Regions from separate parts of the Pseudoalteromonas sp. QJM3NY_22 genome, predicted to be linked through region 1. Evidence: predicted binding sites of a transcription regulator. Region 1 holds the regulator's gene; the other holds the start of a gene.

What was found. The regulator sigma-54, encoded in region 1, starts transcription at its own class of promoters, with help from an activator protein. The targets are predictions, from matches to a motif close to GTTGGCACGNNNNTNGNNT.
Region 2: a site for sigma-54 is predicted at 1,739-1,757, ahead of fliS (flagellar export chaperone FliS). Genes of this name have one in related genera too.

What each region holds. Positions count from the first base shown of each region.
Region 1 is NZ_CM149655.1:3,580,595-3,583,782, reverse strand. Features, by position in the region: gene ptsN (PTS IIA-like nitrogen regulatory protein PtsN) at 1-66, opposite strand, end outside; gene hpf (ribosome hibernation promoting factor) at 71-358, opposite strand; gene AC0VZ4_RS16510 (RNA polymerase factor sigma-54) at 385-1,884, opposite strand; gene lptB (LPS export ABC transporter ATP-binding protein) at 1,954-2,679, opposite strand; gene lptA (lipopolysaccharide transport periplasmic protein LptA) at 2,676-3,188, opposite strand, start outside.
Region 2 is NZ_CM149655.1:3,284,852-3,288,039, reverse strand. Features, by position in the region: gene AC0VZ4_RS15095 (ISAs1 family transposase) at 1-911, shown strand, start outside; gene AC0VZ4_RS15090 (hypothetical protein) at 971-1,285, opposite strand; gene fliS (flagellar export chaperone FliS) at 1,294-1,695, opposite strand; gene tnpC (IS66 family transposase) at 1,926-3,176, shown strand.

The sequences.
Region 1 (3,188 bases):
TTTTTTACTATTAAAAAGGACCGCAGCTCTGCTGCAGTCCTGGCATATAAGTGAACTTAATTTCATAATATTAGTGTCGAGCAAGCTTCTCTTTGTGTTTAATAACTTGGCGATCGAGCTTGTCAATCAGCGAGTCAATGGCGGCGTACATATCTTGATGTTCAGTAGAGGCAAATAACTCAGCTCCACTTACATGAATCGTTGCCTCAGCTTTTTGGTTTAATTTTTCTATATCAAGAATGACATGAACATTATTAATATGATCTGAGTGTCTTTCTAGCTTCGCAAATTTGGTATTTACATAATCTCTTAATGAATCAGTTACTTCTACGTGACGACCAGTTAAGTTTAGTTGCATAAGCATTACCCTCTTTGTTTAGCGTCTTAAATCAAACTTTTTCGCTGATTTGACGGTGGAATAGCTAGAGATTCGCGATACTTTGCGATTGTACGTCTCGCTACTTTTATTCCTTGCTCAGCTAATATATCTGCAATTTTACTATCACTCAATGGTTTTGCTGAGTTTTCTGCTGCGATTAATTTTTTAATGAGAGCGCGTATTGCTGTTGATGAGCATTCGCCTCCATTTTCAGTACTTACATGGCTTGAGAAAAAATATTTAAGCTCAAAAATACCGCGAGGTGTATGCATATATTTTTGAGTTGTTACGCGTGAAATAGTTGATTCGTGCATTTCGACCATTTCTGCTACATCATTTAAAACCATTGGTTTCATGGCTTCTGGGCCATGCTCAAAAAAACCTTGTTGTTGCTTAACAATACAATTAGTTACTTTTAATAGTGTATCGTTTCTACTTTCTAAACTTTTAATAAACCATTTAGCTTCTTGTAGATGCGAGCGAATAAACTGGCTATCACCACTTGATTTAACGGTGCGTGACATTGCTGCATATTGGCTGTTGACTCTGATTTTAGGCATGCTATCTGGGTTTAGTTCAACAACCCAGCGACCTTTTATTTTTTTCACCGATACATCAGGAATTACATACTCAGATTCTTCTCTAACTATAGTATCCGCCGGTTTTGGGCTAAGAGTATGTATTAAAGTCATTATTTCTTTAAGCTCTTCTTCTTTGAGCTTTGTTTTTTTCATTAATGTACGATAGTCGCGAGCAGCTAATAGATCAATGTGCTCGGTTAAAATCATTTTTGTTTCATTAATATAGGGTGTTTCTTTATCGTATTGGTTCAGCTGAATACATAAGCATTCTTGTAAACTACGTGCTGCAATACCAACAGGGTCAAACAATTGAATTCGTTTTAAAACAGCTTCTATTTCGTCAAGTTCAACTTCGTTGTCTTCTTCGTTCTCTTGATTAAAACTTTCTAAAATTTCTTCGCAGCTTAGCGTTAAAATACCCGAATCATCGACGGCTTCAACAATCGCAATCGCAATCGCTTCATCGGTAGGACTAAAGGGAGTCAGTTGTAGTTGCCACATTAGGTATTCGTGGAGCGTTTCAGTCGAGGAGCCTTGGTATATAGATTCATCTTCAGGCATTGGTCCTGATGATGATGCTGGGGCTGCGCTCATATATTCATCCCAACTAACATCCATAGCCATTTCATCACTTAGCGTATCTTTAGCAAGTGCTTCACCACTGTCTTGCTCATATTCGCTCGGAACATCATCAGCATTTGCGCTAACAGTTACATCGTCGTTATCTGCTTTTTGCTCGTTTTTACCAGCAGAATCTTCGGCGTAATCTTGCTCTTCAACCTCTAATAGGGGGTTGCTGTCGAGTGCTTCTTGTATTTCTTGCTGGAGATCCAATGTACTGAGTTGCAACAGGCGAATTGCTTGTTGCAGCTGTGGAGTCATTGTAAGTTGCTGGCCCATGCGCAGCTGTAATGATTGCCTCATGTATCTCTAACAATCCTTTTATGTTGTTATAATTAATACTAGCAGATGCTTAAAGACATGGCGTAAATGTTACAGCCTAAATTGCTCGCCTAAATAAACATCACGTACTGTTTTATCGTTTAATACGTGTTCTGGAGTGCCTGATGCAATTAACTCACCATGAGAAACTATGTAGGCTTTTTCGCAAACATCAAGAGTTTCTCTTACATTATGGTCGGTAATTAACACACCAATACCACGATTTTTAAGGTGTTCTATTATTTTCTTTATATCTAACACTGAAATAGGGTCAACACCAGCAAAAGGCTCATCAAGCAATATAAATTTAGGAGCAGCGGCTAGTGCTCGCGCTATTTCAACTCGGCGACGCTCGCCTCCTGATAATGCCATACCTTGGCTATCACGAATGTGCTGAATACTAAATTCATCTAATAAATTGTTAAGTGTGTCTTCTCTTGCTTGCTTATTTAGCTCTTTACGTGTTTCTAAAATAGCCATTAAGTTTTGATAAACAGTAAGCTTTCTAAAAATTGATGATTCTTGGGGTAAGTAACCAATGCCTAATCTAGCACGACTATGCATAGGTAAAAGAGTAATATCGTTATCGTCGATAGAAATCTTGCCTTTATCACTAGGTACAAGGCCTACAATCATATAAAACGTTGTGGTTTTACCTGCACCATTAGGGCCAAGTAACCCGACTATGCTGCCAGCCTTTACTTCCAGACCTACATTTTTTACAACTTCACGGCCTTTATAACTTTTAGCTAATAGTTCTGCTTTTAATGTACTCATGGCTGACCTTTATCGTTTTTTTCTTTTTTAGTCTCAATAGGTACTAAAATAGTATGCACACGATCGGTTGAGTTTTCGTCTTTTTCAGCGCTAATTAATTGCTGTTGCATATCGTAAGTAATACTCTTGGCATTTATTTTTTGACCCGCTTGCGATACTTGTGCATCGCCAATAAGGGTTAAAAATCGTTTAGCTACATCATAACGAACTTCGTTTGCGCTGGCGCTCATTATAGTGCCATCAGTTTGTTTTTCTTCGAAATATGCAGGGCTACCAGTTGCAATTAGTAGCTGTTTATTATCGCCTAATTCATCACGTTTATGTACTTCTAAACGGTCGGCTGTAATACGACGGTTGCCGTGAATAATCTCAACATTTTTTTCAAAAATTCCGACGTTTTCTTTTAATTGGCCTTCTTGTTTGTCGGCACTTATTGATATTTGATTCGCTGCAAGTTGAATCGCTTGTTCAGCAGCGCTAAGGTTGAAAGCTAGTATAAGTGTCGGAAT
Region 2 (3,188 bases), 300 kb from region 1:
GCCATGACACAATTGCTCGTGTAATGAGCCGTATTGACATGACGCAATTCCAAGATTCCTTTTCTTCTTGGATGAAAGCCTGCTCCAAATTAACTCAAGGCGGTGTAGTTGCTATTGACGGTAAACGATTGAAAGGTTCATTTAATCAATCAGATAGACGCGATGCACTTTATATGATCAGTGCATTTGCATGCGAAAATGGTGTTGTTTTGGCACAATGCCCTGTTGATAAAAAGTCGAATGAAATAAAAGCGTTGCCAGAGCTGCTTGAATTATTAGAGATAAAAGGCTGCTTAGTAACGATTGACGCTATGGGGTGTCAAAAATCAATTGCAAAAAAAATAGTAGGTAAAGAAGCCGATTACTTACTTGCGGTAAAAGCAAACCATAAAAGGCTACTGTCACAAATAGAAGATGTGTTATTACCTGAGGTAGCACAACAAGCATCTGATGGGCTCTTGTTTAACGAAGCCGATTATCAAAAAAATAGAGAAGAATTTAGGTGCTGTGCAGTGAGCCATAACGTGAGCGGTTTATCAGAAACGATACACTGGGAAGGTGTAAAAACAGTGGGTGTTATTGTTTCTTATAGAAAAGAAAAAGGTAAATTAAGCAATGAGTTATGCTATAGATACTATATTAGTTCAGCGAATTTAACAGCGGAAGAACTCGCGAGAGGAGCACGACAACATTGGCAAATAGAAAATGGATTACATTGGCGTTTAGATGTAGGATTTAAAGAAGATGAGTGTCGAATTAGGCGCGAAGGTGCAGCACCTGTATTTGCGGGGCTGAGACACATCGCATTTAATCAGCTAAAAGCAGAAAAAAGCTTTAGTAAAGGCATGCCCGCAAAACAGAAAAAAGCTATGCGCAGTACAGCCTACCTTGAAAAGGTATTGAACGCATAGACTTTTTTCATGCTCTTGCCCTTGCCCTGAGTCTTGAATAAGGTTATTCAATCTATTCACTAAGTCGCTTTATAAGTCTTAATAGCCCTACCTGACTTTTTATACTTAATAATAGCTTTAGATGATTCACTTTGAGTTATGTTAGCTTCAGCTAAAATGGAATTAATAGTAATTTGAATTGACTGTAATTGCTCTGCATTAGGACCGTTATTACTTTCACACCATTTTTTTAAATCTGTATTTAAGGTTTTTAAAATGGGTTGAGCTTCATCGGCATTATTATCGTTTACTAACGATTCAATTTCCTTAAGCAGTATTTTTATGTGTTCTGCTTGATTTGTTGTTAGCTGCTCTGAAGCATTATTCGCATTCATAATATAAGCTAAACCGCAGAAACACGTTGATCAACAGGAATATTGTCCCAGCCTTCTTTTATTTCTTTTACAATGTTAGACACCTCTAATACCGCGTCAACATCATTATTTAAATTGGCTTTAATTAATGTGCGTTGGCAATAATCGTAAAGTGCCAATAAGTTGTTAGAAATACTGGGGTCTTGTTCTACTTCTAAATTAAGTGCATCTTGGAGCGCGCCGAATAACAAAATGCAGGCTGATATATTCTCGCCCTTTTTTTCAATCTCTTTTCGCGCAATAAATCCTTTTGTAGCTGCTAAGCGACCAATAATATTACTGAAAATAAGATTTATTTGTTCGTACGGGGTCATTTCTGCAATATTACTTACGCGAACTTGACTGTATTTTTTTACTGAAACATGAGCCATGGGAAAATCCTAGATTTAAACGATAAAAATTATGTAAAAATAAAAGCAATAATAATGCCAAGCATTTTTTACTTATCTATTTATCGGCATGTTCGCTTTCAACTTAAGCTAATATTAGATTATATGTAACTATTCACCATGGTAAATTATTTTCAAAGGATCTTTTTTAACTATTGACCGATCCCGCCAGTATGCCAAGCTAGGGCTATGACCTAATAGCCCTAGCTTCAATGAATTTAAACAGCATCAACATCGACGAAATCGTTGAGAAAACCAAAGCTCAATTACAAGAAGGTAAAACTCTCACGCCTGCGCTGAAGATGCCTATTGAACTCATTCTGGTTGTCGTTGTTATGTTGGCAAGTAAATTAGGACTTAACAGTAACAATAGCAGTATCCCGCCATCAAAAGACATCAACCGAAAAAAACAAAACAAAGAGAAATCAGCCAAGTCAGCGGGTGGTCAAAAAGGCCGAGCAGGTAAAACACTAACCCAAACACAGACGCCTGATGAGATCAAAGTCATCCTAGTTGAACGTGATTTTTTACCGAAAGGTCACTACCGTGAAATTGGCTTTCAAAAACGACAGGTTGTCGATATAGATATCAGGAAAGTGGTCACTGAATACCAAGCACAAATTCTGGAAAATGAGCAAGGTAAGCGTTTTATTGGTGAATTTCCAGAAGACGTTAACAGTCCTATTCAATATGGGGTTGGTGTAAAAGCCCATGCAGTTTACCTATCCCAATATCAATTACTCCCTTACAACCGCATTGAAGAATATTTTTGTGATCAACTCGGTATTCCAATCAGTGCGGGTAGTTTATTTAACTTTAATGAACAAGCAGCGGCCTTGGTAAAGTCCTCCGGCGCAGAAGCCGCGCTCAAGAAAGCCCTGAAAACGACTTATCAAGCCTTACACGTTGATGAAACGGGGATTAATATAGGTGGTAAACGACGATGGCTTCATGGTGCATCAACGACGTGGTGGACGTATTTTTACCCGCATGAGAAAAGAGGGAAAATAGCGATGGATGACGCCGATATTTTACCTCACTTTACTGGGGTACTATGCCACGACCACTGGAAACCGTATTATCAATATACACAGTGCCAACATGCCTTGTGTAATGCACATCATATCCGAGAGTTAGAAAGGGCATGGGAGCAAGACGGTATGCAATGGGCAAAGGATTTGCAAACCCTACTGACTGAAATCAATAAACATCAAATAGATAACCCCGAGCTAGATGCAGACACAAAAGCTCACTATATAGAGAAATATCAACAAATATTGGCTCAAGGTGACATTAAATGCCCTCCACCGGATAAAAACAGCCGAGTAAAAGGCCAGCGAGGCAGATTGAAACGAACAAAGTCTAGAGCGTTGTTAGAGCGGTTAAGAGATTATCAAGATGATGTCTTACGGCAGACATTGATCAGACCAATTTCAAAAATTTCGATTCCTAAATTCGGATAATAAGTGCAATTT